Regions from separate parts of the Priestia sp. TSO9 genome, predicted to be linked through region 2. Evidence: riboswitches for the same ligand, from Rfam matches in the RefSeq annotation. Region 2 holds a riboswitch; the other holds the start of a gene.
The links. Region 2 has a riboswitch for glycine ahead of gcvT (glycine cleavage system aminomethyltransferase GcvT). Riboswitches for the same ligand answer to the same signal wherever they lie in the genome.
Positions count from the first base shown of each region.

Region 1 (16,429 bases), on a different contig from region 2:
GTTCTTTTAATAAGTGAACAAAGCCTTTTAAAGAAGTTAGAGGATTTTTGATCTCATGGGCAACTCCAGCTGCAAGTTCTCCTACAACGGCAAGCTTCTCAGAAGTTCTAAGCTTCTCTTCTGCTCTTTTACGCTCCGTAATATCTGTCGATACGCACAGCATTTGAATCACTTCCTGTTTTTCATTCATAATAGGAAGTTTTGCTGTTTCGACCCAGCGCCGGTTTCCTTTCGAATCTTTAAACTGTTCTTCTAATACCATCCCTTTTTGGGTACAGTTTGAAAACGCCCCTTTATATAAAAGATCTGATTGAAGGTTGAACTGATATTTATCAATTGATTGTCCAATTAAGTCATCAGATTTTTCACCTAAGAGCATCGCAAAAGATTCATTAACGAGAATGAATTCCCTTTTTTGATTGATAGCATAAATATAGCTTGGATTAATGTCAATAACTTGTCTTAAAAACGTTTTTTGTTCCTGCAGCTGATTTTCTTTTTGCTGTAAATTCGCTTTAGAATGGCGTATATAGCTAATCATTTCATTAAACTGTTTAGATAAAATACCGATTTCGCCCCGCTCAATTTCTCGTTCCGGAATTTTTTGATGAAAATTCCCGCGCGCTACTTGTCCCGCCAATTCATATAGTTTATGAATTGGATTCACAATTTGCCTTGCATATAACGCAGTAAAAAAAGAAAGCAGTAAAATCGTAACGCCTGAAACGATCCAAAGCGTTTTTTCAAACATTTCATAGGGCCTGTAAATTTCTTCAACGGGTAATTCAGCGACAATTCCCCAATCCAAAACAGGAATATATTCGAAAGACGCAAAGAAATACTTGCCTTCGGTGTTCACAACGCGCTGATATCCTGATTTATGATTCATCGTTTTCTGAACGATTTCATTTTTCTTGGCATTTTCACCGATTCTCTGTTTCTCTGGGTGGGAAATAATTCTACCATTGCGGTCTACAATAAATGTATAGCCGTTCTCTCCTATATCAAACGTTTGAAAGATGGATTGAAAACTTTTATTTTCTTCAATTCGCAGCGCTAAATTTACGACTTTTTTTACACTTTGCTGCCCATCCAAAATAGGAATCGCCATCACCACAATGTAGTGCTTTGTATCTGCTGAAACGACATCGCTTAAATATATTTTTTTGGTTCGCAGCGCTTCTTGAAAATATTTTCTTTTACTTAAGTTCACATGTTTCATATTTTTTAAATCATTCGGGTAATAATGCTCAACATACCCTTTTACATTAAAAATGGTTCCGCTATCGATATACGGTGAAATATTAACTATTTTCTGCAATTCTTTGTCTATTTCCTGTTCATCATCCGATAAAAAAATAGGATCTTGCTGTACCTCGTCGCCTAGGCTCCAAATATCTTTAATGACGACGTTAATTTGCTCTTTCATTCTCTTGACGGTTTTATCAGTTACCTGTCGATATTGATCTTGAGAAATATTAGGCAGCATCACTCTTGAAACAATAAACATTAGCGTTAATATGGTACAAATAAGAAGCACGTTAATCGTGAAGATTTTCCAAAACGTATGAGATTTAAACCATTTCATGTTTGTTCACCTTAATCTAATGAAGTCTACCTTCATTTTACTCCAAAATGAAGACTTTTCCATATAAATGACGGAATTCCATCTTTAGACATAGAAGAAAAGCAATTTGTTCTATATTCCTATCAGAAAACTATGAGCTTTCTCCCTATGTTTTCTGTTAGAACAACTTTTTAGTTTTCTTCTATAAACTTTGCTTCCTGCATTTTATTCATGCAGTAGAAATCAATTATTTATCCTCCACTAAAAAGACCTCATCACGGAGTGATGAGGTCAGAAGTTTACTATATTTTTTTATAAAAAATTATGGTTGTTCCCTGCTGATTTTTTAGCCTTTAAAGATTCATTTATTTTCCCCTTCTAGTCCAGTAAAAAATAAATAAGAGAATAAACCAAACGGGCGTCAACAATAAGGCTGGGCGCGTCGCGTCAGAAAACAGCATAATAACAAGAATCACCGCAAACAAAGCTAACACAACATAGTTTATAAATGGTGTTAACGGTGCTTTGAATGCTGATGCTGCATGCAGCTGCGGACGCGTCTTTTTATACCTTAGATGGCAAATAAGAATGATACTCCACACCCAAATAAAACAAATAGCGCTAATGGTCGTTACGATGCCAAAAGCTTGGTCTGGTATAAGCTTGCTTAAAAGAGCTCCCGCTGAGATGACCAGCGTAGATACAAATAATCCGTTACTTGGTACGTGATTTTTATTCAGTTTTGCAAACTTGGATGGCCCTTGGTCATTTTTACTTAAATTATATAAGATACGGCTTGTTGAAAACATCCCGCTATTACAAGCAGAAGCGGCTGAAGTTAATACAACAAAATTAATAATTCCAGCAGCAAGCGGAATTCCGACTAAACTAAAGGTTTTAACAAATGGGCTTTCTGCTGCATTTAATTCCATCCACGGGTTAATAAATAAGAGGACGATAAGCGCTCCAACATAGAAAAATAAGATTCGCAGCGGAATTTTATTAATGGCCGATGGAATATTTTTTTGGGGATTTGATGTTTCTGCTGCCGATACCCCTACCAACTCAACCCCCACGTATGCGAATATAACCATTTGGAATGAAAGTAAGAAACCTGAAACTCCATTTGGAAACAGTCCTCCGTGATTCCAAAGGTTTTGAACAGTAACGGATCCCGCGTCTGTTTTAAATCCCATTACCAGCAAAATAACGCCAATAATAATTAACGCAAGAATCGTAATAACCTTTATTAAAGCAAACCAAAACTCTAATTCTCCAAATAATTTTACGGTTAATAAGTTAAGCCCTAATAAAATGATTACACAAATAAGTGCAGGAATCCACTGAGGAATATTGAACCAATATTTCACATATACGCCAACTGCAATCACATCAGCCATAGCTGTCATGATCCAGCAAAACCAGTACGTCCATCCGGTGACAAATGAAGCCCACGGTCCAAGATACTCTTCAGCAATATCTGTTAGTGATTGATAACCTGCTTTAGAAAGCAGTAGTTCTCCTAACGCTCTCATCACAAAGAAAAGCGCAATACCAACAATTAAATAAGCAAAGATGATAGAGGGACCCGCAAGCTGTATGGCTTTACCAGAACCTAAAAACAAGCCCGTCCCAATGGTTCCTCCAATCGCGATTAGCTGAACATGACGATTGGATAAATCCCTCTTTAATTCTCGTTGTTCCAACTCTAACTCCTCCTAACAATAAAACCTTTGATGCAAACGTGCGGACTACAAATAAAGTCCAATAAAAAAAGAGATTGGATGCGCTCCAATCTCATGGTCATAAGAATAACAAATATTAAGATACATGTTACCAATTAGTAACACGCCAAATAAATATCCGGTACTCTTCTGTCCTTTTGCCTGAGATTGTGAACCCTTCGGCGTCGCGAAACTCTCGCGATCTCTCCAGAAGCTGCTCCTGCTATAGTGTGATCCATAGCAATCATAGCTTTCTACGTATTAAATTTTTCCGATCAAGATAATGACTGTCGAATAGTTGTTTATTTTAATACCAGTTTAATGCTTTGTCAACAAGAAAGATTATTTTCATTTATTTACCTTCTTTGAAAAAAGATGATTGCACAGGTTCAATTGTCAACTTAGTATCCTTTTCCGCACGCTATCTTAGTCCCTGAGGAAACCTGAACACATTAAACGGATCGTACTTCTTATTCACTTTCTCTAATCTCTCTGCGTTGTCTCCAAAATACTCACGCTCGTAGTTTCTAAGGTTGCTGATAGGAAAGTTCACGTAGGAACCTACCGTTATACTTTTAATATCTTGAAATCGCTTATAAAGCCACTCTCTGTTGACTCTTGCATATGCATCGTCTGTCCATACAGACTGAAACCCCATAATATATCTAGCATTTCTGTAGAAAAAGGCTGTCTCTCTTTTACCAACACTGCGGATTTCTCCTCCTAGTGCATAAAAAGAAATCGCCGCATAAACGGAACCTTCTGCTGGACGCTGTATGAGATCTGTAAGATTTTCAAGCTCACCACGTGAATATGTTCTTTGCACAAATCTTCCCGTTGACTTAAATTTTTCAGACGGAGGATAGGTTGCCTCTATTTTTTTTACCGCTTCAAGAAAAGATAATGACTCTAATTCGACTCGAAACCCTTCTACTTCTGCAAAAGGCTGCAAAACCTTACGAGCTCTTTCTGGGGAGCCGTAAAAAAAGCCGTTTGCAAATATGCCTACCCCTTCTCCTTCAGCATTATAAAAGCTTGCAACTAGCGTCATACGTTTGTCCAGTTCGGGAAGCCAGTTTTGCCATATATTCATCACTTGCGCCTGCTTTTCTCTCGTAGTACCTACATAAAAGAATCGAACGAGCGTCACCGAGCTGTTCGTTGGCTTTGGAAGCTGAAACGTCATGCTTACTACAACGCCAAAGTTACCGCCACCGGCACCGCGGCATGCCCAAAAAAGATCAGCGTTACACGATTTATTTGCTTTAATGAGCTTTCCTTCATAATTGACTAACTCTAGCTCTATCAAGCTGTCGCATCCTAACCCGTAAAGTCTGCTCGAAAGTCCCCAACCTCCTCCGAGCGTAAAGCCAGACACGCCAACAGTCGGACAGGTTCCTCCTGGAAAAACATATCCGTTCGAACCGATGAAATCATACACTTCCGTATTTTTCGCTCCTGCTTCCATCTTTAAAATGTTCCGTTTTTTGTCTAATTTCAACCCATTTAATCGACTAATATCAATGACTAATACACAGTCACCCGTAGAATATCCTTCATAATGATGACCGCCAGATCGAATGCGAATCTCAATACGATGCTTGCGCGCCCAGCGGATCGCATTCACAACATCCTGCTTTTTTTCACAGTACACAATCACAAGCGGAAATTTATCAATAGCGCGATTCCATTCCTGACGAGCTTCCTCATAAATGGGGTCTTTTGGCGTTATCACTTCTCCCGTAAGCCCTTTTAAAAATATTGGGTCCATTTGACCTCTGCCACCTCTGTACATACTTTTCAGTAGTTTTATTACTATAATATTCTTGATGTGGTTAAAGGTTTGGGTTTTGGGATAGAATTTGCGTTTATTATTTTTATAAAATACGTCATTATAGTTATATTTTAAAGACATTAATTCTCTGATTTAACTTCTCTTTATCGATGTAAAAATTTACAATAATAGATTTTATAGGAATTCCACTTCACTATACTAAGATATTTTTATATTAAAGAACAGATGTTTAATTTTAATAATTCCCCCCATTAATAAAAGTACAGCTCAAAGAAAAAAGAGCAGAATCTAATCTGCCCTTTACTCTTTTTCTATTCATTTTTTTAACGTCAAACTCACTACATTCTCCACATGCGCCGTATGAGGGAACATATCCACAGGCTGAATATAATCAACATGATAAGCCTTCGACAGCTGCTGCACATCTTTGGCTAATGTGGATGGATTACAAGAAACGTAAACCACTTTCTTTGGCTTCACTTGTAAAATCGTTTTTAGAAGCTGGTCATCACAGCCTGTTCGCGGCGGGTCAACGACGATAACTTCTGGCTTCCAGCCTTCTTTTACCCATTTTGGCATCCACTTTTCAGCTGGACCCGTCACATATGTGGCATGTTCAAATCCATGATCTTTGGCATTTTTTCTCGCATCTACAATCGATTCTTCAATCGTATCCATTCCGCGAATTTCTTTGGCATCTTTAGCAAGCCATAAGCCAATTGTCCCTACTCCGCAGTAAGCATCTACAATTTTTTCATTGCCCGTTAGCGCAGCTGCTTTTTTTACTTCATCATATAGCTTCACGGTTTGAAGAGGATTCAGCTGGAAGAATGCACGAGCTGAAAGTTCGAATGAAATGTCTCCTAACGTTTCTTGAATCACTGACTTTCCAGCAAGAGTAAACGTTTCGTCTCCAAAAACAAGCGATGTTTTTTGGCCGTTTACGTTTTGTACGAGCGATTTCACTTCCGGTAGGCGACGCTGAATTTCTTTAATCAGCAGCTCTTTTTTCGGAATATCTTGTTTAGCCGTAATCAAGACAATTTGCACTTCACCCGTTTCAAATCCTACTCGAGATACGATGGTACGTACAATACCACGGCGTTTGCGCTCATTGTAGATAGGAATTTGAAGGTCTTGTAAAATTCGTTTTATTTCTTTTGTCACGTGATTTGTAGCTTTATGCTGAATGGGACAGTTTTCAATATCAATCAAGCGGTGAGAATTCAGTCCGTACAAACCAGCGATGACTTTTTGTTTGTCCACACCGACTTGAAACTGGGATTTATTACGATAGCGCCAAGGATCTTCCATACCAATCGTTTGGCGTGTTTTTTCTTCTACTTTTTTTAATGAGCTGTGACGTTCGAACGCTTGCAAAACGATATCGCGCTTGGATTCTAGCTGACCTTCATACGATAAGTGCTGAAGCTGACAGCCTCCGCACTGTTCGTAAATAGGACAGGGTGCTTCTACGCGATGAGGAGATTTTTTGCGAATTCGCTTGATTTTTCCCTCAGCAAAATTACGCTGAACGTTTGTTGCTTCTACAACCACTTCTTCATTTGGCAGTGCTCCCGGTACAAAGACGACTTGGCGCTTAAAATATCCTACGCCTTCTCCATTAATACCGAGTCTTTTTATCGTTAACGGAAACGTTTGTCCTTTTTGAACTTTCATTTCAGTTTTTGGTTTATTCATGAGACCAACTCCGATTAGTTTAAATTCTTTATATAGTTATTAACGGTCCTTAGCTGCTTAAAACCTATTAGACCGTATCGCTTTAAAAAAGACATCAACGCATATTATAACACTTCAACAGCAAAAAACCGACAGGAGAAACATTCCCATCGGTTTTTATCGTTATTTCGTTTTAGAAGAACTTTTCTTCATTTGTTTGCGTTCGTTCATTAAATCATCAATGCTTTTAAACGTATAGCCCTGCTTTTTTAAATCTACAATCGCTTGATCTAATGCATCTGCGTTATCCTTTGAAACAGTATGCAAAAGCATGATCGCACCTGGATGTATTTGAGCCATCATATTGTCGTATGAGTAGCGCCAGCCTTTTTGTTCATTCACTTTCCAGTCAACAAATGCAAGTGACCAAAATACGTTCGTATAGCCCTCTTGCTTTGAAAGAACTAGCGTTCGTTCACTAAATACGCCTCTAGGTGAGCGAAGATACTTCATTTCATCACGACCCGTAATGTTCTTGTATTCATCTTTTACTTTTTGCAGTTCTTCTTTAAAACGTGTGTCATCCACTTGAGTTAAGTCAGGGTGATGCCATGAATGATTGCCGACAATATGCCCTTCTTTTACCATTCGCTTAATTAGCTCAGGCTCTTCTTTTAAATAATGTCCTGTTACAAAGAACGTCGCAGGAACCTTTCTTTTTTTGAGGACGTCTAATACCTGCGGTGTATAGCCATTTTCATAACCGTTATCAAATGTTAAATAAATATTTTTTTTAGTTGTATCTCCGAGGTAAAAAGCATCATACTTAGCAAGAATTTGTTCATAAGCTGTACCTGCGGATGCGGGCTTGTGATTTTTGCTTTTTTGAAATCCCCAGCTAATCGGAGTGTTTGGATACATTTGTGCTTCAACAGATGATATGCCTGTTGACATCACAAATAAAAAAACGAGAAAAAAGGTGAACCGGCGCATAAGAAGCTCCTTTCGGAAGTCATTTTACGCTTAGTATCCACTCAATTTTCTCGTTCATGAACGTTACTTTTTACCATAAGCTCCGGACGTATGTTTATTTAAATACCGGTTCTTTAAATTGCTCAAGCTTTTCAAAGGAAGACTTGTCTACATCTGCATGCAAGCTGTTTCCGTGTGAATCCATCGTCACTACAGCTGTAAAGCCTTCTACTTTTAAATGCCACATTGCTTCAGGAATACCGAACTGCATCAAATCAACGCCTTCTACACTCTTGATACAGTCAGCATAGTACTGTGCAGCTCCGCCGATCGCATTTAAATATACGCCGCCGTGCTCTTGAAGAGCAGCAAGTGTTTTAGGACCCATACCGCCTTTACCGATAACCGCGCGAATACCAAATTTCTTCATAATATCTCCTTGGTACGGTTCTTCACGGATACTTGTTGTTGGTCCTGCAGCGGTTACGTGCCATTTTTCATCTTCATCTTTTAACATAACCGGACCACAGTGATAAATGATTTGTCCATTTAAATCAATTGGCGCATCGTGATCTGTTAAATGCTTATGAATAGCGTCGCGTCCTGTGTACATCATACCGTTGATACGCACCACGTCGCCAACTTTTAATTCACGAATTTGCTCTTCTGTAATAGGTGCTTGCAATACAACTTCTTTTGTTTCATCCGCTTTTTGTTTCTCTTCTGCACCTGCATTTTTATTAAAATCTACTTCTTCGCCTTCTTGATACAGCCACTCTTGAACGCTTCCTGTATCGGCATTGATTTTAACGCCCAAACGGCGGTAAGCCCAGCAGTTATACGCAACTGACACATAGAAGCTAGCAGGAATACGATTAATAACGCCGACTTTACAACCAAGTAATGTCGTTTCTCCGCCAAAGCCCATTGTACCAATTCCTAACTTATTGGCATTTTCCATTACATACTCTTCTAATTCTTTCAGCTGAGCATTTGGATTTTCGTCATCTAAGTTTCGGAACAGCTGCTCTTTTGCTAATTCATAGCCTGTTGTACGGTCGCCACCGATTCCAACACCAATGACGCCGGCACTACAGCCTTGACCTTGTGCTTGATACACAGAGTGCATCACACATTTACGAATTCCGTCTAAATCACGGCCAGCTCTACCTAAACCTTCTACTTCACAAGGCAGGCTGTACTGAATGTTTTTATTTTCACAGCCGCCGCCTTTTAAAATAAGACGCGCATCAATATAGTCATTTTCCCACTGTTCAAACTTAATAACCGGCGTGCCGCCGCCTAAATTATTACCGCTGTTTTCTCCCGTTAACGAATCTACGGAGTTAGGGCGAAGCTTTCCGTGCTTTGTTGCTTCTTCAATTGCCCAATAAATCGCTTCTTTAATTTGAAGCTGATTCACTCCTACAGGGGTTTTAATTTTAAATGTTGGCATACCTGTATCTTGACAAATTGGTGATAAATTATCATCCGCCATTTTAATATTATTGGTAATGGTCGCTAAAGACATTGCTGCACGCGTTCCTGCATTTTCACGCGCTTTTGCCTTTGCGATAGCACGTCGAACGTCTTTTGGCAATTTTGTAGATGTTTCAACAATTAAATCGTACATGCTTTGTTTTAAAGCTTCAATCATCACTTAATTCCTCCCATATCCCGCTAATGTATGTATTTATCTATCTGTCGTACAACTTTCAAAATTTATTATACTCCTTCAAAAATTGTTTCGAAAGACCTTTATAGGAGGATTTCCACTTCAAGCAAAAAAGCGCTAGTTTTTCTAGCGCTTTTTCCTTTGTTCATTCTTTATCTTTTTTAAACTGCTCACATTTTGCTTCGAGGTCATCAATCATTGTAATCAAACGGTCAATGTCTTCTAGTTCGGTGTTTTCAGGCTCCATAGAGTCTAATACGTGTACAAACATATTTAAACGATCTTTTAAATAACGTACTTGTGAATCTTTATCTCGAACGGCGTTTCCCATTTTAAACCCTCCTGATATAGCTTTTCATTCGTATTTCTTTATATCCTAACGAATACTTTCATATTTGACAACTAAAAGCAATAAAATCCATAATAGTCACTGGTGTCCGTTTTGAATGAGTCGTATAATTTATTCTAGCAGGACGGACCGTGAGATGTTTTCATCATCATTTCACTTTACGGAAAAATAAAAGGAGTTTTTTTATGGCCACTTTACAACGAATTACCCCGGAGTTCGATCCGTGGGAAGCGTATTTAGATATGAAACAATATGGCAAACCCACGCTTACAAACGTTGAATTTACCACAACGACGCTTTGTAATATGCGATGTGAGCACTGCGCAGTTGGATATACGCTGCAGCCAAAAGACCCAAACGCACTGCCGCTTGATTTAATTTTAAAACGTCTCGATGAAATTCCAACTCTTCGAGCGTTAAGCATTACGGGCGGAGAGCCGATGATGTCTCTATCTTCTGTGAAAAATTATGTGGTGCCTTTATTAAAGTATGCACATGAACGAGGTGTCCGTACACAGATTAATTCAAATTTAACATTAGATCTTGCTCGTTACGAACAAATCATTCCTTATTTAGATGTTTTACATATTTCTCACAACTGGGGAACGATGGATGACTTTGTGGAAGCTGGCTTTGCAATGATGGAGCGAAAGCCTACTTATGAGCAGCGCGCCAAATATTTCGACCGTATGATTGAAAACAGCCGCGCGCTTGTAAAAGCAGGTGTAACCGTATCAGCTGAAACGATGTTAAATAAACGTACGCTTCCTCATATGGAAAAGATTCATCGTCAAATTGTTGATGAAATGCTTTGTCAGCGTCACGAAGTACACCCTATGTATCCAAGTGACTTTGCCAGCACTCTAGAAACATTATCTCTTCCTGAAATGCGTCAAGCTATTCATCACCTTCTTGATATTCGAGATGAAAATGTGTGGATGCTATTCGGCACGCTGCCGTTTTATGCATGCAGCAATAATGAGGAAGACTTAACGCTCTTACAACGCTTATATAGCAGTAAAAATGTAACCGTTCGAAACGATCCAGACGGGCGCTCTCGCCTAAATGTAAATATTTTTGACGGAGATATTATCGTAACCGATTTTGGGGATACGCCTCCTCTTGGCAACATTCAAGATACAAAGCTTACAGACGCTTTTGATACGTGGCAGCAAAGCACGATTTCTAAAGAACTTAGCTGTCATTGTTCAGCAGTGTCTTGTTTGGGACCTAATATTTTGGTGAAAAACAGCTATTATCAAGATACTGATTTTAGCAAACTCCAAGCGAATATCACAAAATAACAAAAAGAGATTCCACCACTGGAATCTCTTTTTTATTATCTCGGCTGATCGTAAGCCCCAAAGCTTAAGGAAACATAATCTTGTACTGGAATCCATGCTCCAATTCCTTGAGACGTTACATTTCTCACTACAATTGAACGCTTGCTTCCTTTTACCGTTACATACACTTCTCCATATGTTACTTTTCCTTTTTCACTTACAGCAGGCGTATACGCATACAGATAACCTACTTTTTTAGGAGCTACGTTATAGACCTGGTCTTTTTTCGTTCCGGCACCTACAAACGTTTGAAATGATAAAGTGAGCTTTGTTTTTTTAGCTGCTTCAATTAGCATCATTTGTTTCACATGATCAGGCTGAGGTACTTTTGCTGTTAATCCGCCTTTTATATGGCTTTGATTTTCCTGGCTGTACATCATTTTGTACTGAGTTTTTCCTGCTCTGTTATCATAATGATTTGTATTGATTCGCTGGTGCTGCCAGTTAACGTTTGTTTCTGTTGATTCGTAATTTAATGGCCACTGTCCTAAAAAGATAGTTGCTCTAAAACCAATTGCCCATGGAGTTTTAGAAATGTTTGATTCATTTAATATACGAATTAAATCAGGGTTTTCAATTTTCACATTTGATGTTTCAATGAGCTCTTTTGTAAACTCACTCGGCTGCAAATATGGCGTATCTTGACTAGCATTTGGATACGTATTTTCTTTTGAAATATTTAAAGCTGAAGAAGGCACGTTGATGGTAGGCTGAGCTGTTTTCGCAATGGCGATCTTCGTTGAACATGAAAATGAAATAATGATGGTAAACACAAATAAAAGCAATTTACGTAACATCTAGAAACTCCTTTCAACATCGTTAATGAATGCAACCATAGTTTTTTCAAACATCTCCTGTTTTATCCTGAATACTAAAAGGGAAATTCTTCTATTTACTTACACAAAAAGAATCCGAACGATTAATCGTTCGGATTCTTCCTTCAACTAAAACATGTTTGTCCCAGCCTCTTCTTTTTTAAATAAGATAAAAACCAATTCCCATAATAATATAAGCACCTAAAAGAGTTGCACCTTCGAACCAGTTTGTATCTCCGTCATTAGAAATAGCAATAGTTAAAAATACGGCCGTTACCATCGCAATCAACTCAGGCCAAGTAAAGACAAGAGACATTTGGTTTTCGAACATCAGCGAAACTAACACTAATATTGGTGCTACAAACATCGCGACTTGTAAAGTGGATCCAACAGCAATTTCAACAGCTACACCCATGCGGTTTTTAACAGCCATAATAATAGCGGAAGCGTGCTCTGCTGCGTTTCCAACAATCGCTACAATAATGACCCCGATGAACAGCTCACTCCACCCAAAACTTTCGGATACAATTTCGATTGTACTAACCAAGCTTTCGGATACGTAAGCTACAGCTAACGTAGACAAAAAGAGAACAGTAATCGCTTTCCACATTGACCATTCTGGCTCTTCATGTTCTTCCACTTCTTCACTTTTATGCTGATACACGCCTCGGTGCGTTACCAGCTTAAAAAATAACGCCGCTAAGTACAAGATGATGAGAATAATGGATATTCCGACACTCAGGGACATGGTCTTCGCTTCGTCCATTTCGCTAGCAAACACTTCAGGAATAACAAACGCAACGATAACGGCAAAGATCAATAATCCAGAATTATGTCTTGCATCATAGACATTAAATTCTTGGCGCTTAAATTTTAATCCCCCAATGAAGAATGAAAGACCGCCTACAAGAAGGAGATTTCCTAATACAGAACCGGTTAACGATGCAAGCACCACAGCTGTAAGGCCTTCTTTTAGGGCAAAAATAGAAATAATTAATTCTACAGCGTTACCAAACGTAGCATTTAATAGACCGCCTATTCGAGGACCAGCTACAACAGCTAAGCTCTCTGTTGCTCTCCCCATAAAAGCTGCGAGGGCAATGATTGTTAAACAGTAAATAATAAACATAAGAACATCTGACCAGTGCATCATGTGCCCAATAACAGATAGCGGCACCCCAAGAATAACCGCTATTAGAAAAATCCGATTGATCATCGATATGTACACCTACCTTATTCATTTTTTGACAACAAAATCAATCATATCAAATTAATGGAATTTGTATAGACTCACCGTCAATGTTAGTATTTTTAACCTATTTTTATAAAAGATAAACCCTTAATTGATTTTTGATTAAGATAGTTAAAAATCAGCCAAACTACCAAGGGTAAAAAGATATAATAAGGAGTGAAAAAATGAGCAATAATGATGTGAAAAATCAAATTTTATCCGTACTGGATGACTATACAATTGGGACGTTAGCTACAATTCAAGATGGAAAACCTTATTCACGCTTTATGATGTTTTTTCATGAAGACCTTGTGCTCTACACCGCCACCAATAAAGATACCCATAAAGTCGAAGAACTAGAAAAAAACCCTTACGTTCATATTTTGTTAGGCTATGATGGGCAGGGTTGGAGTGATCCGTATGTAGAGGTAGAAGCCAAAGTAAATGTAGAAACAAACGAAGAGTTAAAAAAGAAATTTTGGAATGAAAAGTTAAAAGAGTGGATTAAAAGTCCAGATGATCCAAATTATTTGCTTCTTCAGCTGACTCCTGAACGCATGCGCTATTTTGATAAAGCCGGCAGCAAACCGAAGGAAATATGAGATTGAGACGTAGCTAAGTCCATTCCATCTGAAGACGAACAAATGGGAGCAAGGAGCTGAACCGCTTGTAACAACACCATAAAAATCCGAACGAGTTTGATTCATCGTTCGGATCTTCTTCAACTAAAATATTTTTGTCCCAACCTCATTTAATTTCGAAGGTTTCTGTCACTTCAATACTGTCAATAACCGACTGTAGCATCGAACAATTTTTTCGTGCTAGCTCAATTGATTTTTCAATTTTTTCTAATGGAAGGTCTTCTCCTGTGATGATATAGTGCAAATGAATTTTTTCGATTCGCCCCGCTTTTTCATCATTTCGCGTCACATCAGCTTGGATGCGTAAATCGGAAAAAGCAATCCTTTTTTTCTCTAGAATCTTTCTTAACACGCCTCCGCTGCAAACAGCAATGGACGATACCATGAGCTGATACGGACGAAAGCCATACTCTTCATCTCCGGCGATATGCAGCTCTCCATAAGGAAGATTTGTTGTAAATCCCGCCTCTTTTTTCATGTTAAATTCCATTTCCTTCACTCCTTTACTTCATTATAAACCGCTTTTTATATAACCAACTACTCTCAATACGGATACTTGTTACACCGTCACCATAAAAAAATCCGAACGAATTTGATTCCCCATCAAGAATCTCGATTTATCGTTCGGATCTTCCTTCAACTAAACTACTTTTGTCTCAGCCTTTTTTATGACTCTGTGTTAAATTAATTTTCCGGCGCGAATATCATTTGTCATTCCTTCGTAAGGCGCTTGAGCGATAACTTCCTCATTGTTCGCTCCGACATTTTTGATAAATGTAATGTCAGCAAATTCGGGTACAACATATTTCGGATATGTTTCGTATTTTTCACGGGATTCATGCATTAAATCAAGATGATCATTTTGATAGCACACGGTAATTTCAGGATGTTCATGTACCCATTTTGGGAAGAAAATAATGCCGTGCATCCGTTTTTCATCAGGCATAAAGTTCAAAGATACATCTGTTCCAGTCGGCTCAGTCCACGATACTTTATATACACCTTCTGTTAATTTCACAATATCTACTTTTTGGTCGCGAACCCATCGTCCTGCCACCATTCCGCTATGAATACGATAATCGATTGTATTTTCGTTTTTGATATAAATTTCATATTCCCATCCGTTTTCGTATGTGTAAATCATATGATTTCCAATAAATTTTCCCATTTTTATATCGCTCCTTTGATTTATAACACTTCGTATATATCTGACACAACGCGATCCGATCTAAGCGTCTCACAGCAGTGCCTAGAAAAACGCAGTTTTGTAAGCGTTTGTATTTCGCATTTCCTGTATGACCAATGACAATCGCTGTACCGACATTGATTGTGAATGTCGCTATTTTCTTAAGCACTGTTTGTATCCTAGCGATCACTTTTTATTTGTAAATAAAAACATGTAACTATTTACATGTTTTATTCTACTTCCCTTATAAAAAGATGTCAAATTAACAGCACAGCACGTCTACATCCTTGTCAATAAAGCGTTTTCCTTGTACGATTAAACAGTTAGATTGACAAAATATAGATAAAAAGAGGTTGAATGCTGTGAGTGCTACTCATAAACAACGTTTCTGGATTTTAGTTAGCCTTGTCGCCATTTCTGGATTCAGCCAAGGTATGCTGCTGCCTTTAATTGCTATTATTTTTGAGAAAGATGGTCTTTCTTCTACTATAAACGGATTAAACGCAACTGGATTGTATCTAGGTATTTTATTTATTTCTCCTTTCATGGAAGGGCCGCTTCGCAGATACGGATATAAACCAATTATCGCAGCAGGCGGACTTTTAGTTATTGTATCTTTAGCTTTGTTTCCCCTGTGGAAATCTGTTGTTTTTTGGTTTGTGCTCCGTTTATTTATTGGAATAGGAGATCACGCGCTGCACTTTGGTACTCAAACGTGGATTACATCGTCTTCACCTGCTGATAAACGAGGTCGAAACATTTCATTGTACGGGCTCTTTTTCGGTATTGGTTTTGCGGTTGGCCCTTTAATGACGCCGTTAATTGAAATTAATCAAGCGCTTCCTTTTATGATTTCTTCAGCTCTCTGCCTCATAACATGGGTGTTTTTATTTTTGATAAAAAATGAATTTCCCCTACAGGAAGTGGAGGTTAATTCATTAAAAGAAACGGCTAAGCGATTTTCTAAGGCGGCTAAGTATGGTTGGATTGCTTTTTTGCCGCCTTTTGGATATGGATTTTTAGAATCATCACTGAACGGAAGCTTTCCTGTATATGGCTTACGAATTGGTTTGCAAGTAGAGTTTATTTCACTCCTCTTGACTTCCTTTGCAGTTGGAGCTATTGTATTTCAGCTTCCTCTCGGAATACTGAGCGATAAACTTGGACGAAAATTGGTATTAGGATGGATTTTATCCATTGGAGCCGTTACGTTTTTTACAGCAAGCCTCTTGGAAGAGACCGCTATTCCATTGGTAGCTTGTTTATTTATAGCTGGCATGGTTGTAGGCTCGACGTTTAGTTTAGGAATCAGCTATATGACGGATTTGATTCCTGCTCGTCTACTGCCTACAGGTAATTTACTATGCGGCATTGCTTTTAGTATCGGAAGCCTTGCCGGCCCTTACATAGGCGGCACGTTTATTCAGTTCTTTCACCATATCAGCTTTTTT
Region 1 covers NZ_JAJEKD010000006.1:118,322-134,750, reverse strand. The annotation lists gene LJC66_RS01810 (PAS domain-containing sensor histidine kinase) at 1-1,588, opposite strand, end outside; gene LJC66_RS01805 (amino acid permease) at 1,933-3,273, opposite strand; glycine riboswitch at 3,432-3,512, opposite strand; gene LJC66_RS01800 (FAD-binding oxidoreductase) at 3,713-5,062, opposite strand; gene rlmD (23S rRNA (uracil(1939)-C(5))-methyltransferase RlmD) at 5,402-6,787, opposite strand; gene pdaA (delta-lactam-biosynthetic de-N-acetylase) at 6,950-7,759, opposite strand; gene LJC66_RS01785 (fumarate hydratase) at 7,854-9,395, opposite strand; gene LJC66_RS01780 (SE1561 family protein) at 9,559-9,744, opposite strand; gene yfkAB (radical SAM/CxCxxxxC motif protein YfkAB) at 9,948-11,066, shown strand; gene LJC66_RS01770 (YfkD famly protein) at 11,102-11,902, opposite strand; gene cax (calcium/proton exchanger) at 12,081-13,136, opposite strand; gene LJC66_RS01760 (pyridoxamine 5'-phosphate oxidase family protein) at 13,337-13,753, shown strand; gene LJC66_RS01755 (OsmC family protein) at 13,899-14,282, opposite strand; gene LJC66_RS01750 (phenolic acid decarboxylase) at 14,472-14,960, opposite strand; gene LJC66_RS01745 (MFS transporter) at 15,341-16,429, shown strand, end outside.
Region 1: linked by a shared signal. The riboswitch ahead of LJC66_RS01805 (amino acid permease) and the one ahead of gcvT (glycine cleavage system aminomethyltransferase GcvT) in region 2 are both predicted to bind glycine.

Region 2 (16,429 bases):
TCCTCAGCTATATGTAATATAAAAAATAAATCCGTTTTTTAGTCTACCAAAAGATTGAGCTAAGGAAAAGCAAAGAGCAACATAAAACTGCGAATTCAAATGTGGTAGTTTTTTCATTTTCGGGAAGAAATCCGCTAGATTCAAGGCGAAATCGCTTTACTTCTAATTTCATTCACTTATATAATAAGAGTATGGATTTTGTCGAAGAAAGGAAGAATCAGCATGTCAGCAATTACAGCAGTACTCATTTTACTTGGAGTAATCATCATATACTCTGTCGTTATGTTCTTTGTCCAACGTCGCATTATGAAAACGTTAACTGAAGAAGAATTCCGCAGCGGCTACCGCAAGGCACAGCTAGTTGATATTCGTGAACCGAATGAATTCGAAAACGGACATATTTTAGGCGCACGAAATATTCCTCTTTCACAGTTCCGTATGCGCATTAAAGAATTTCGTCCAGATCAGCCTGTATACATCTATTGTCAAAGCGGAATGCGCACAGGACGCGCAGCACAAATGCTTCGTCGCCACGGTGTTCAAGAAATCTATGATTTAAAAGGCGGCTTCAAAATGTGGAACGGTAAAGTGAAAAAGAAAAAATAATGGTATGTATATAGAAAAACCTCGCCTTTGGGCGAGGTTTTTTGTTAGACGTTTTGAACAGCCTGTTCTTTCTGATAGCGAAGAACTGGCTTTCTCGCTGCGAGCGTTTCGTCAAGGCGCTTCACAACCGTTGTATGGGGAGCTTCCTGTACAACTTCAGGCGTTTCTTCTGCTTCTTTTGCAATTTGAATCATCGCATCGATAAACGCATCTAGCGTTTCTTTCGACTCCGTTTCCGTTGGTTCGATCATCATGCACTCTTCTACGATAAGCGGGAAGTAGATAGTCGGCGGATGATAGCCAAAATCAAGCAGTCGTTTCGCGATATCCAATGTGCGTACGCCAAGCTTTTTCTGACGTTTTCCTGATAAAACAAATTCGTGCTTACAGTGACGGTCAAACGGCAGCTCATAGTGCTCTGCTAAACGACGCATCATATAGTTGGCATTTAACACGGCATTTTCCGTTACGGCTTTTAAGCCGTCTGGACCCATTGAACGAATGTACGTATAAGCGCGAACGTTGATGCCGAAGTTTCCGTAAAACGGCTTTACGCGTCCAATTGACTGAGGACGGTTATAGTCAAAGTGATAGCCTTGTTCTGTTTTCACAAGCACTGGTTTAGGCAAATAAGGAATTAAATCTGCTTTTACCCCTACCGGACCAGAACCAGGACCGCCTCCTCCATGAGGGCCTGTAAACGTTTTATGAAGGTTTAAATGAACCACGTCAAACCCCATATCTCCAGGACGGGCTTTACTTAATACTGCGTTTAAATTTGCACCGTCATAATAAAGCTTTCCACCTGCTGCGTGAACAATTTCAGCCATTTCTAAAATATCTTCTTCAAATAACCCCAGCGTATTTGGATTTGTTAACATTAAAGCGGCTGTATCTTCTCCTACTACGCGGCGTAAATCCTCTAAGTCCACTAAACCATGTTCGTTTGATTTTACCGTTACCGTTTCAAATCCCGCAACTGTTGCCGAAGCCGGGTTCGTTCCGTGAGCTGAGTCTGGAACAATGACTTTTGTTCGCTGCGCCTCACCATTTGCTTCGTGATAGGCACGAATCATCATAAGCCCGGTCCACTCGCCGTGAGCACCTGCTGCTGGCTGAAGCGTTACTTCATCCATTCCTGTGATTTCCGTTAAATGCTCTTGTAAATCATATAAAAGTTCGAGAGCACCTTGAACCGTTTGCTCATCTTGAAGCGGATGGATGTGCGCAAAACCAGCAATGCGTGCTGCTTGTTCGTTCACTTTTGGATTATATTTCATCGTACATGAACCAAGCGGATAAAATCCTGAATCCACTCCGTGATTTCGTTTTGAAAGCGCGGTGTAATGACGCATAATATCGAGTTCTGATACTTCAGGAAGCTCAGGCGCTTCGGTACGCACATACGCTTTTCCAAGCAGTTCTTCAGCATTAACTTTTGGCACGTCTAACTCAGGCAATGAATAGCCGATTCGTCCTTCTTTACTGCTTTCAAAAATAAGTGATTGATTTTGATTAAGCATGAAGATCCCCCAATTCATTTACAAGTTGGTCAATTTCCTCTTTTGTACGGAGCTCTGTAAAAGCAAGCAGCATGTGATTTTCAAGCTCTTGGTTATCACGGCTAAGATCATAACCGCCAATTATTTTTGAAGCTAATAACTGACTGTTTGCTTCTGTTACCGAAACAGGAAGCTTCACGACTAATTCATTAAAAAACGGTCCTTCAAATGCCACATTTACCCCTTTTGCCTTTAACGCTTCATATGCATAATGCGCTTTTGATAAATTTTGCAGTGCCATTTCTTTTACACCTTGCTTGCCTAAAGCTGTCATGGCAACTGATGCCGCTAAAGCATTTAACGCTTGATTTGAACAAATGTTAGAAGTCGCTTTATCGCGGCGTATATGCTGTTCACGTGCTTGAAGGGTTAAAACAAACCCTCGCTTACCGTTTTCATCTACCGTTTGCCCTACTAATCGTCCTGGGATTTTTCGCATAAGCTTAGACGTAGTTGCAAAGTATCCGCAGTGCGGGCCTCCAAATTGACTTGGAATACCAAATGGCTGTGCATCTCCAATGACAATATCAGCTCCGAATTCTCCAGGAGGCGTAAGTAAACCTAATGATAAAGGATTGCTTGAAACCACAAACATGCATTTTTCTTGATGAGTAATTTCTTCAATTTCTTTTAACGGCTCGATTTGTCCGTAGAAATTTGGATACTGGACAATAACAGCTGCCACGTCACTCCCCATCTCTTTTTCTAATGCAATCATATCTGTTACTCCGTCTGCTGCAGGGATTTCTACCACTTCAATGTACTGACCCTTCGCATACGTTTTTAAAACATCTTTTGACTCAGGGTGAACAGCCGCAGAGACAAGTACTTTTTTCTTTTTTGTTTGACCGGCACTGAGCATAGCGGCTTCTGCTAAAGCAGTTCCTCCGTCATACATAGAAGAATTAGCCACGTCCATCCCCGTTAACTCACAAATCATTGTTTGAAATTCAAAGATGGCCTGAAGTTCTCCTTGAGAAATTTCTGGTTGATACGGAGTATAGGCCGTATAAAATTCCGAACGAGAAATAACATGATCAACAATAACCGGCATGTAATGATCGTAAACTCCTGCTCCTAGAAAAGAAGCATAGTCTTTTAAATGAGCATTTTTAGCAGTCATACTATTTAATTCTTTTAACAGCTGAGGCTCTGAGGCCGCTTTTTTAATATTGTATTCTCCTTGAAAACGAACGCGCTGCGGAATATCTGAAAATAGATCATCAACAGATGAAACGCCAATTGCTGCTAACATTTGCTGCTGATCTTGTTCTGTCATTGGTAAATAGCGATGTAACATGTTAAATTCCTCCCCAAAGCTTACTTTGAACGTTTATAAAAAGGTGTTGAAACCACTTTTGCTTTTAAGCGTTTCTTCCGAACCTGCACTTCCACTTCTTGACCAAGCTCTGTATACTCTGCTGACAATAGTGCTAGACCGATGTTTTTCTTTAATGTCGGTGACTGTGTACCTGTTGTCACAAATCCAATTTGTTCTTCATCTGCAAATACTTCGTAACCGTGTCGTGGTATACCTTTATCAATCATTTCAATTCCTACCAGCTTACGAGGTGCCCCGCTTTCACGCTGTTCTTTTAACACTTCTTTTCCAATAAAGCTGTCTTTGTTCGTTTTTACTGCAAATCCAATTCGAGCTTCAATCGGCGTAATATCTTTTGAAAGCTCTTGGCCATATAAAGCCAAAGTAGCTTCAAAACGAAGCGTATCGCGAGCTCCTAATCCGCAAGGCAACACACCTTCATCACTGCCTGCTTCTAAAATAGCCGTCCACAAGTGAGCGGCGTCAGTTGAAGAACAATAAATTTCAAAGCCATCTTCCCCGGTGTACCCAGTACGTGAAACGAGAGCTTTTACATTCGCTACTTCTACATCATCAGCAAATGTAAATGGCTTTAACAAAGCTAAATTTTCGTTCGTTAACGTTTGTAAAACTTTTTCTGCTAAAGGACCTTGTAAAGCTAGCTGCGCAGTTTCATCAGATTGATTAACGAGCGTTACATCTCCTTGTTTGTGAGACACCAGCCACTCATAGTCTTTTTGAATATTAGCAGCGTTTACGACTAGCAAATACTCTTGATCTGCTTTTTTATAAATCAGCAAATCATCTACCGTGCCTCCGTCTTCATAACACATAGCCGTATACTGCGCTTTTCCATCGACGAGGGTAGAAACGTCATTTGTCATCGTGTGCTGAAGAAAAGCTAAGCTATCAGCTCCTGTTACAAGAATTTCTCCCATATGAGAGACATCAAAAAGACCTGCCTTTGTACGTACAGCTTCATGCTCTTCTTTAATAGAAGAAAATTGAACGGGAAGAGCCCATCCGCCAAAATCAATTGTTTTGGCACCATATTTTTGATAGGTATCATAAAGCGGCGTTTTGTGTAATTCTGTTGTCATATTTATGTCCTCCTCTTTTTCACGTGAAACTTTTCATAACGGGGAGTTTTCAAATAGTGTGGGGATCACTATGTATCCAAACAAAAAAGGACAGAAACCCCCCTACTGTATTTAGTAGGAAGTCTCTGTCCTTTTCACCTGAAAGTTTACCTATAAACGAATAGGTTTGCCTCGTGGGTGGTCTATAAACGCATAGACACTCTCCAGAGCTGCGTCAAACAAGAGTCTTTTTGCCTGAGAGATTCACAATCTTATTGCTTGCTCCTTCGGCGCTACATTCAAGTAGTCTCTCCCCGTGTCGTCATTCGCTTCTATAAAGTTGGTAAAGTTGGGCATACTACTGAAAGATGTATCTATCTTTATTCACACAATCATTTGTAAAGTGCTAATCTATTTTCTTTTTCAAATTTTCTAAATATATTTTTATCCTACCTGATTCTTATCATTTGTTCAATAAAAATTTTTTACAAAGGAGCATTTTTATCATGAAAGTGAAATTAAACATCGATGAAACATGGGAAGCAGCCTTCTCAACTAAATTGGAGCAAGACGGCCCTTGGTCTGTATGGGATTTGTATAAACTTGCCTATGAAATAGAAGACCAAACGCTTATCTCAGAATTTGAAGGACTGCAAAGCCCAAAACATCTAGCTGATTTAACGCCGCTTCCTCATCAGCTCGAAGTAGCCAAACAAGTAGTTGAAACAATGAATGGGAAAGCCATTTTAGCAGATGAAGTAGGACTGGGAAAAACGATTGAAGCAGGGTTAATTTTGAAGGAATATATGATTCGCGGACTTGTTAAAAAAGTTCTCATTTTAGTTCCAGCTTCGCTTGTTTCACAGTGGGCTATGGAATTGAATCAAAAATTTTATATTCCCGCAGTTCCTCAAAGAAAATCATATGTGTGGGATCAGTGCGACATCGTTGTATCTTCAATTGATACAGCAAAACGTTCTCCTCATCGAGAAATTGTGCTTGAACAAGACTACGATCTCATCATCATTGATGAAGCTCATAAACTTAAAAACAACAAAACAAAAAACTATGAATTTGTGCAAAGTCTAAAAAAGAAATTTTGTCTGTTGCTAACCGCAACACCGATTCAAAATCGAATTGAAGAAATTTTTAACTTAGTCTCTCTTTTAAAGCCTGGCCATCTCGGCAATAAAGACTATTTCGAAGAATTATTTTCCGCTAAAAAACGCTCTTTGCAAAACGATGAACACTTAAAAGAGCTTGTTAACAAAGTTATGATTCGAAATCGCCGCCACGATACGGGTATCGAATGGACGAAGCGAATTGTTCAAACCATTCCTGTTGAATTCTCGCCAAAAGAACGGGAGCTGTACGATGCGATTACATCTTTTAAAGGAAACGGATTCCACCCTTCAAGCGCTTTTTCAATTTTAACTCTGCAGCGAGAGGCCTGCAGCAGCCGTGAAGCAGTGTATATGACATTAAAAAACATGCTGGAACGTCAGGAAGATCAAAACAGCGCATTAACGGAACATATGATTACGCCGTTAATGGAACTACTTCAGCAAGTGCCTCAAAATGCAAAAGCAGAAAAAGTGCTAGAGCTAGTTCAGAAAATTGATGATAAAGTCATTATTTTTACTGAGTACAGAGCAACTCAACTGTATTTACAGTGGTATTTAAAACAGCATGGAATTACCTCTGTACCTTTTAGAGGCGGATTTAAGCGAGGTAAAAAAGACTGGATGAAGCAGCTTTTTGAAAGCCACGCGCAAGTATTTATTGCCACTGAAGCAGGCGGAGAAGGAATCAACCTTCAGTTTTGTCATCATATCATTAACTATGATCTACCGTGGAATCCAATGCGTCTAGAACAGCGAATTGGAAGGGTCCATCGTTTAGGTCAAAAACATGATGTTCACATTTACAATTTAGCCATTCAACATACGGTCGAAGAACATATTTTAAAATTACTGTACGAAAAAATAAACCTTTTTGAACGAGTTGTTGGAGAGCTAGATGATATTTTAACAAAGCTTGATTTAAAAAATATCGAAGAGCATATTCAGGATATCTTATTTCATTCACGGAGTGAAGGAGAAATAAAAATCAAGATGGAGAACTTGACGTCTATTATTCAATACGAAGACAGCGAGGAGGATCAGCATGCAGCAAACTGATATTCATCAATTTTTAAAGCGTTATTTTCTAGCTAATAATTGTTCTATTGTCACAGAAACACCGTCTTACCTGACGGTTCAATTAACGATTGAACTCGATAAAGAATTGATGAATCGTCCATTTTATTGGCACTATATCGAAAAGACGGGAGGAGAAGCAACTCCTGCTTCGCTCACTTTCATTACAGACCCAGCATTTGAAGACGATTCCGTTCAAGGAGAACGAATTCATTTTGGTTCACCTAGACTGCACCAAATTTTCGCTTCTACTCAAAAACTAGGCGGGTTTATTCACTTGTATGAACAAGTTGCATCAGCTCAGCCAACAAATCAGCCTTTACACCCTTGGCTTGCATTAAATATTAAAGTCTCGTACAAATGTGATCGTAAAAAAGATGAGCTCTTGTCGCTTGGCATTAATTTAATAAATGGACAAATTATTGAATCATTTCATGAATTAATCGTTAATCAAAATCTGTCATCTAAAATCTCAGACTATTGCTTTACTCTCTCACCTTTTATTAAACCTAAAAGTGCCATCGCACGACTCACATCATATGTGACTGACTATGTTAAAACTCAGCCAACTGAATGGGCTGAAAAAGCGCAAGAAAGATGGTATGAAGACTTAGCGCTTCTTGATCATTTTTACGAAACAGCAGAAGAGCTGCCAGAAATATATATGACCGAAAAAACAGCGCTTCAAGAACTGTACGAGCCGACTATCTTGTTTAAGTTTATAAACGGTGGCTTATTTTACATATCGCCTGAAACGATGTCTCGTCAATTTAATAAAACACAAGCCGGTTAAAAAAAAGATGAGCATATGATATGCTCATCTTTCTTTTTTCTTTCGATACCACAGCATAAACGACAGCGGAATCATTCCAAACCATCTGTTTGCAAAAGGTGCTCGCTCTTCTTTTTTTTGAATCTTTTTCGTTTTCCTCTCTTCTTTTGGCTGATCCATATATTGTACAAATTGCTGAGTCATATATTTCACATAATCATTCGTTTTCATATAATCATCTCCTCAGCACTATTATATCCGGAGAGAAAGAGACTTAATCCGTCCATTTCACAATGTGCTGATCCTTTTTTTGAATATATGCCGTTTCCGTCAATGCTCTTCCTTGCAATGTTTGACACTTTATTTTCAGAATAATCATCTGTTCATCTTCACTTACTACTTCGTATGAAACCATACCAGTTTCTAATACTAAAGATGCAGATGGAGATTTATTATGTTCTCTTATTTCCTTTTTCACATGTACAACTGCGTTTTCTAAAAGATGCTGCAGACGATTTTTCTGCTCTACTTCTTGATAAAATGAACTTTTCGTCACAAAATAAGTGGTTTGCTGAGCTACTAACAGAAGAAAAAGAGCACAAAATGCCAAAACAACCGGAAGAATAAATCCTTGCTCATTATGTTTCATGAGCAAGCATCAAAAACGTCGTAATGGTTTCTTCTCTAACTTTGTTAACACCGTCTGTTGAACGAATCAACAGCCTTTCTTTTTGCTGTTCATACATAATATTCTTAATGTGCTGCAGCACAACTTCATGACCGCTTTCATCCACTCGTCTTCTTATCTTGTCTTCGTAGCGTTCATAAGTGATGACCTGATTATTTTCCATTTTCAACGTAAGCGTAGTCTCATGAATTCCCACTTCTTTTGCTTCTCGATATTCCATAGCAAGTTGATTCACAAAAATTTCCCACTCCATTTCATTCATACTAAAATCCGGATTATATGTTTGCTTCGCTAGCGGAATGATAATGGGGAAAAATGAAACAATGATCAAAAAAAGAGTAAAACTGACTAACATCTCTACAAGCGTAAAGCCTTTTTCCCTTTTCACTTCAACATCACATCACACTTCTTTTTCATTTTCTCAGCAGAATCTTTCCATTCTACACAAAGCTTTTGAGCACTTTCTCCGTTCCACTTCAGATAAAACGCAACGTTTTCTTTTACGATTTTTTCTCGCCGTTTATATCCTGCTTCATATTTATATTTCAATAGCTCTTCGTGCAAGATAGCGTCAGCTTGATACGAAACATATTGCTTCTTTTCCGCTTCCTTCATCTGAACATACAAAGGAATAATTGTACCGGTTAGGAGTAAAAGCATGCTAAATGAAACAAGCATTTCTAACAAGGTGTAGCCCTGCTGACCCTTACATCTTGTCCACATAAAAACGCCCTCTGCCTATTTGAAAAGTAACTTTATATTTAAATTTTTGATTGCTGATAAAAATGGTCTTCGCTTGAGAAATATTGCCGTTTTTGTTGTATTGTATCGTGGAATTGCCGCTTCCAAACGTGATTTGAATGGTGGAGTCATAGGCGCGCTTATAAAGAACGGCACGAGAATCAGAAACAATATATTCTGTTCCCTTCGGTGCGAAGTTAATTTTAATTGGGGATTCTCGGTTCATGGCTGTCTGCTGCACATAAAACGTGTCGCTTTGCAGCTGTCGCAAAAATAATGTGATTTTGTAATATTCCACAAGCGGCCGAATGGCTACAATAATGGAAAACATCATCACTTGCACAATAAATAAAACCATCAGCATCTCAATGAGGGTAAATCCTTTTTGCTTAAGAAGAACCACTAGCTGTAACCTTTCCGGTACCGTCAATTTGAATAGCTTGACCATTTGGACACACGGTGCCTTCTTTTAAGTAGCCTCCTGCTTCAAGCTCTTCTAGACTTGGTTTTTCGCCATTTTCAAGTTCGTATACTTGTACCTCAGCCTCTACGGTTTTGACAAGAGCTGAGCAGCCTTTGTTGTTAATAACCGTATTATGCTTTAATACATTTGGAATCATAATGAGCAAAAGCACGGTAATAACGAGCATAACAATGAGCATTTCAATAAGGGTAAATCCTTTATCACCTTTTAGAATCATATTCTTTCACCTTTCTACAAGCTCGACATCACTTCTAACATCGGAAGCATAACGGACATATACATAAGCAGAATGACGATTCCGATGAATAAGAATGTAAGCGGCTGTACATATTTTAAAATACGAAAAATAAATTGTTCCATTCTTTCCATCATAAATAGACTGTAATCATACAGTTCTTGAGAAAGCTCACCGTTCTGCTGGCCATGCACAATAACGTGAGCCAAGTCTTTTTCATAATGAGATTTACCTGAAATGATCTGATCTAATCGCATTCCTGAGGAAAGTTGATCTGTAAAAGCAAAAGCTTCCACTTGAAAAAACGGATGATGCTCTTGCTTTTGAAAAAGAGCAAAGCATTCATAAATAGATAAACCACCATTTAGTAAATTGCTCATATGAACAGAAAAAAAGTACGAGTTAAATAGCCGTGTGAACGTTCGGATAACGGGAACTCTCATAAAGAGCTGCATTTGAACTACTGGAGGCAATTTTTTAATGTAAATCACATAAAACAAATACAGGATAATTGGCATACTGATGACTGCAGGTAACACAAAAGGAAAGAATGACATCGCCTGCATAAATAAGAGGATAAACGAAGACTGCTTGTTTCCAAAGGATAAGTACAGAGCTTCAAACTGTGGAAGTAAAACCGTACTTAAAACAAATAAAATGGAAAGAATAAACAGCAGTAGCAATACGGGATATTGAACAAGCTTTTGAAATTTTTTACGATGCCTTACTTTTTCTTCAATCATTGAGCTGCTTTCTTTTAAAGCAAACTGAAGATTTCCATGCTGTTCCGCAAAATATAAATAGCTTAAAATATCACGGTGAAACTGAAGTTTAACAAAAGCATCGTGCAAAGATTCTCCACGTTTTAACTGCTCAAGACATTTTTCAATATCCGTTTTTTCTTTGTTAGATACTTGAAACGTCAAAAACGAAAGAGCTTGAGAAAGAGTATATCCTTTTTCCAAGAGCTTAGAGACCTGCTTAAGAATTTTCGCTTGCTGAGCAAGAGACCACCTTTTTTGTCTATTTGTCTTTATCCCCATCCGTCTAGCGAATGCGGATATAAATAGCCTAGCGCGATTCCTTTTAGAATAACATCTCGGAGCGTCTTATAATCATAATCCGCATTTTCTCCTTTCACTTCTCTCATCACTGCGCTAAGCTCCTTGCCATAAAGCAATTCGTATATGCTGGACTGACGATGCTTTCTCATTTTTTTACAAGCGGGATGGCATTTTCCGGAACACAGCGGACAGCGAATTTCTACAAGGCGCTGTGCAGCTACTGCTACAAGAGTCTGTTCCATTTCTTGAAAGCTAACGCCAAATTCAAGCAGCCTGTACAAAGATCCTTTTGTATCTTTAGTATGCATCGTTGTCAAAACCAAGTGTCCGGTAAGCGCTGCTCTCACAGCAATTTTGGCAGTCTCACTATCTCTTATTTCTCCCACCATGATAATGTCTGGGTCATGGCGCAATATAGCTTTTAAACCAGTCGTGTACGTAATCCCCGCCCGTTCATTTACCTGTACTTGAAGCACGGTTTCACTCGGTTTTTCAATAGGGTCTTCTAGTGTAATAACATTTCGATTAAAAAGATGCTTTACTTCGTGTAAAAGAGTATATAGAGTAGTGGTTTTACCTGATCCTGTAGGACCGGTAAAAATAATTAATCCATGAGAGAATTTCAAGAGAGAAATAAGCTTTTTAGTATGTTCAGGAAAAAGAGATAAATGTTTGAGAGATGTAGATTGTTGATGAGGCAAAAGCCGAATAACAAGACTTTCATCATGAGAAGTAGGAAGAGTTGATAAACGTAAATTTACTTGATAGTGATCAAGGGAAGTGGTCAATGCACCATTTTGAGGTTTTCTTCGTTCGCCAATATCCATTCCCCCTAAAAATTTAAAATGCGAAATGAGCCGTTCAGACATTTCCTTTGAAATAACCCTCTTTAAAATAAGCTCTTGGTCAATTCGCAGCTGAATCACAGCATCTTTCTTTCGGGGCACAATATGCACATCAGAACTTCGGCACTCACATGCATCTCGTATAATGTAAGTCGCAAACTGTTCAATTTCGGTCAAACGATCATCGCTCCTTTATTTGTAATAAAGATGATTGTCAAAACATCTAGAAACAGTAATTTCGACCTTTTTCGAGATTTTCCTTCTTCTTTTTTCATTTTTTATAATTTTTTTAGTATACGTTTCTTTTCTTCGCTTCAGTCCTTGTACACGATGTACAACTTCTGTACACCTCTAAACGACTACATAAAAAAAGACAACGTGATGTAAAACTCTACGCTGTCGTTTTATGCGTTATTTACTGAATTGAGCTTCTTCATCATGTACGCTTAGACAACTAGAGAAGCAAGACTTGTTTTTTTCTTGACTAAATTTTTAAGAGCAGATTCGTTATAGCCTACTACAAGCTTTTTGCCATCTGTTAAAATGGGTCGGCGAAGCAAACGAGGATGTTCAATTAATAGATTGACCACTTCTGATAGTGTCATGCTATCCACATCAACATTTAACTTTTTATATTCTTGACTTCTTTTAGCCAGAAGTTCATCCATCCCTTCTGTGGTCATAGAAAGAAGTTCAAGCATTTCTTTATGAGTAGGTGTTTCTCTGAATAAATGACGCTCTTTAAAATTTACATCTTCCTTCACTAGCCACTTTTTCGTTTTACGACAAGATGTACAGCTCGGGTACGTATAAAATTTAATTTCTTCCATATGAAACCCTCCCGTTTTTTAGTTATAGGTTGTTTATATACATTGTACACGTTTTGTATAACTTTTGTATAGTATTTTGCACATGTTTTGTATAACTTTTTTTCTTCTGTCGTATTTCAAGGAAAAGATAGCGTTTTCAGGAAAGAAAGGATGTATTATAATGGAAAAGTATCGATATAGTTTCATAAGTGTTTTCTAGTGCTTACACAGCGATGACATTCATCATGACACTAACTAAGTTTGATAAAGGAGGAAATGGACGTGGAACGAATGTACCGTGTAATGGGGTTCTGGACAGCAATTTTCACTGTAATGTTTTACCTCGGTCACATGCATAAGACTTCTTTACTCTTTTTAGCTCAAACAGGCTTTTTTGTAATTCTTAGTTATTTAAAGCTGTCTGAAAGAATGTACATTTACGTTTTCGGAGCATATTTGACCGTCTTTTTTGTGGGGTTCACGTACTGGTCAACTTTTATGATGACACCAGGACAGTAAAGAGAAAAGCGATGGGCTTCCATCGCTTTTTGTATTCTTAAAAACCATTCAGGAAAGGATTTTGATCCATTTCGTGTCCCACAGTTGTTTCAGGTCCGTGACCGCTTAGTACAAGCGTATCTTCTGGAAGGGACAGCAATTTCGATTCGATGCTTTCTAACAGCTGAGCTTGATTGCCTCCAGGTAAATCTGTGCGTCCAATGCCGCCTGCAAAAAGCGCGTCACCAGATACTACAAAGTTACCCGGTTTGAAATAATATGAAACGCTGCCAGGAGAATGGCCAGGCGTTTCGCACACCTCAAATTGGAATGAACCAATTGTTAAATTGCCTTCGACTGAAATAATATCGGTTGCATCTGGAGCCGTAATTTCTCCTAAATCAAAAAATTTCGACCCGTTTAAATCACTATTATGAAGCCATTCTTTTTCATTTTTATGTACATAAAGCGGGATAGAGTAGTGATTCATCACTTCATCCACTCCTCCAATGTGATCAAAATGAGCGTGTGTCAGCAAAATAGCTAACGGTTTATACGTTTGTTTTTCTAGAAATTCAACGAGCTGTTTTCCCTGAGCTCCCGGGTCAAAAACTAAACATTCTTTTTTTTCGTTAGCAACGACATAACAATTCGTTTGAATCGGTCCTAGCGGTATACGATGATAGTTCATAATGTATCCTCCTTGTAAAATTTATTTCCGTTATATGCATTATCATACACACATCATCTTATAAATGAAAGTAAGGACCTTTCTAAGCTAATAAGGCGAAAGAAAGATTGGTTTTCATCTCGACAAACGGTTAGAAAAGTTTTACAATTAAAGGGATAAGCTAATGATAGCGCTTTAATTTTAAGTTGCCTAAAGGAGGTTTCTTCGAGTGGGTCTTATGATTATTTTTGCACTAACAACATTGCTAGGCGTATTTGCAGCTATTTCATCTTTTAGAAATAAAAACATATTAGGCATTGGTTTTTCGGTACTAACATTCGGTGTGTTCGGATGGTTTACCGTGATGACCATTATACATCACGGTTATCCGGCGGTACATCATTAAAAAAGCCACGCAAAGCATATGCTTTGCGTGGCTTTTCAAATAGATAGATATTCCATTGCCGCAACTAAAATAGCCTTGGTCGGATTATATACGCGCGATATTTGAGATAAAGGCAGCGGATTAATTCCTTTCCCCAGTTCTAAAGTGAACCCTAGCTTTTTCTTTTCTAAAATAAACCAATCCTTAAATCCAGCGTGACTATCAATCGTTTTGACTGCTTTATAACCGCTTACCCTTTCAAAATAACTGGCTATTTCCTCCGCTTCCTTCGGCTCTTCATTCATATACCCCCAGTAAAATTCTTCTCCTTGGGTATGTAAAGCTATCACACAATCAAAATCATGACGCTCAACGAGTTTTACCATTGCCTGCGCTTCAGGTTCAGACAGAGATTCATAGCCTGGAAAGTCCCGATAATGCGGAGCTTTAGGTTCTTTGCGCTTTTTTTCAATTTCCCAATAAGCCGGAAACTGATTGTTTAAGTCTACCCCTCGGATATTTGCTTTCCAGCTTTGAAAATCAGGAAAATCTCTTCCTATTTTAGAAAGAAAAGACGCATAAGGTTCACTTACAGCAGGACCTTTTAAGACCAGATCTACTCCGTCTGGATTAACAATTGGAACCGCAGAAAGCGTAATTTGATTAAAAAGAGCTCTTGCTTCCTGCCCGTTCAACGCCTGATCGTAATGAAGAGCAGCTAAATAATCTTCAACAAACTGTAGAAGAACATTTGTCGTAATCCATTCATTGGCATGAAAAGACGCATTAATATGAACTTTTCTTTCTCCGTTTCCAATTAAAATATGAGGAATCGGCTTTCCAAGCACGCTGCACCCTATCCATTCAAGAGAACCATAGGGATAGTACGTTAAAAGTGTTTGGATATCTTGTATTGTTCGCGTGTAATCGTAGGGCTTTTGGATATCTACAATTTGCATAATCTTCACTCCTTTACACTATGTATATGTAAAGATTGAAAAGATGCATGATAAAAAAGCACTTTGACTAAATGTCAAAGCGCTTTTTTATCTCAGTTAGATTCTTGCTTATTATTCAAAATAAGATTTAACTAACCAAGCTCCTCCAATAATTCCCGCATCGTTTCCTAAAGTAGCGATTGCTAGTTCAGCACCTTGCGCTACGCGAGGAAATGCAAAACGTTTGAAATAATCTCTTACCGGTGCAAGTAATACCTCGCCTGCACGAGACACACCGCCGCCTAGAACGATCTTCTCAGGGTTTAATGCATTAGCAGAGTTTGCTAGTGCTAGACCTAAATGAAAAGCAACTTTATCTACAACATGCATAGCTAACTCGTCTTTTGAACGAGCTGCATCAAATACATCTTTAGAGGTAACTTGTCCATTTTGTTCTAACACTGTGCGAAGCTCACTTGGTTTGTCCGTTTCCGTTAATTCTTCCATTGTTAAACGTACAATTCCAGTTGCTGAAGCAATTGTTTCTAAACAGCCGGTTTTGCCGCAGTTACACGGTGCCCCGCCTTCAGGAATAGAAGTAATGTGCCCGATCTCACCAGCGGCTCCATTTACGCCTTGTACAATTTCACCGTTTGCAATGACGCCACCGCCAACGCCTGTGCCAAGCGTAACGCAAAGTAAATCTTTTGCTCCGTCTCCAGCACCCTTCCACATTTCTCCAATCGCTGCAATGTTTGCATCATTGTCTACTACAACAGGAAGAGAAGTTTCTACTTCCAAGATATCTTTGATAGGGAATTTTTCCCAACCTAAATTGACAGCTACTTCAATCGAACCGTTTGCAAAGTTGACAGGCCCCGGTGCACCAATACCAATTCCTACTAACCTTGATTTTACTTCTCCAAGATCGTTTAACTTTTTATCAATTGCTTTTGCAATATCCGTTGGAATTTTACGGCCTTGCTCGCTCACATCCGTATTAATTTCCCACTTGTGAATGATTTCTCCATAATGATTAATAAAGGCCATTTTTATTGTTGTACCGCCTAAATCAACTCCAACTAACCATTTGTCATCCATGTTCATTCATCCTTTTTCTCTTTTTGTTGTTTTAACTCTCGACGAAGCAAAAGAATTGCCATTTGGTAATCACGTACATCAATCAAGTTAGACTGATATAACTCTTTTACTTCCGCTTCCATCAGCTCTAAATCAGCAATACGATTGCCCACGTATATAAAAATGCCGAAGGACTTTAATAATTGTTGTACATCATATAACGTATTCATTCTGTCACCTTTATCCTATTTTCTAGGTGATATGATTCATTTATTTTGAGATAACTCAACAGTCATTCAGTCATAAACAGCGGCCGTATTTAACGCCCACTGCTAGGTCTACATATTAATATTCTAGTAAACGTTCTCACAATAGTAAAGTATAAAATATTAAATTCGTCATTCAACAGTTTTAATTTCCTAGCTCTCGCTTCAGCTTTTCGTATTTTTCATTT
Region 2 covers NZ_JAJEKD010000015.1:1,466,666-1,483,094, forward strand. The annotation lists gene LJC66_RS22765 (rhodanese-like domain-containing protein) at 223-606, shown strand; gene gcvPB (aminomethyl-transferring glycine dehydrogenase subunit GcvPB) at 651-2,129, opposite strand; gene gcvPA (aminomethyl-transferring glycine dehydrogenase subunit GcvPA) at 2,122-3,468, opposite strand; gene gcvT (glycine cleavage system aminomethyltransferase GcvT) at 3,489-4,589, opposite strand; glycine riboswitch at 4,802-4,894, opposite strand; gene LJC66_RS22785 (DEAD/DEAH box helicase) at 5,075-6,748, shown strand; gene LJC66_RS22790 (YqhG family protein) at 6,735-7,559, shown strand; gene LJC66_RS22795 (YqzE family protein) at 7,584-7,769, opposite strand; gene comGG (competence type IV pilus minor pilin ComGG) at 7,813-8,187, opposite strand; gene comGF (competence type IV pilus minor pilin ComGF) at 8,177-8,614, opposite strand; gene LJC66_RS22810 (type II secretion system protein) at 8,611-8,949, opposite strand; gene comGD (competence type IV pilus minor pilin ComGD) at 8,933-9,415, opposite strand; gene comGC (competence type IV pilus major pilin ComGC) at 9,357-9,668, opposite strand; gene comGB (competence type IV pilus assembly protein ComGB) at 9,683-10,729, opposite strand; gene comGA (competence type IV pilus ATPase ComGA) at 10,720-11,772, opposite strand; gene LJC66_RS22835 (Spx/MgsR family RNA polymerase-binding regulatory protein) at 12,042-12,425, opposite strand; gene LJC66_RS22840 (DUF2626 domain-containing protein) at 12,687-12,923, shown strand; gene LJC66_RS22845 (MBL fold metallo-hydrolase) at 12,961-13,593, opposite strand; gene LJC66_RS22850 (DUF2759 domain-containing protein) at 13,802-13,978, shown strand; gene LJC66_RS22855 (M14 family metallopeptidase) at 14,014-14,916, opposite strand; gene LJC66_RS22860 (ROK family glucokinase) at 15,028-15,996, opposite strand; gene LJC66_RS22865 (YqgQ family protein) at 15,999-16,205, opposite strand; gene LJC66_RS22870 (rhomboid family intramembrane serine protease) at 16,387-16,429, opposite strand, start outside.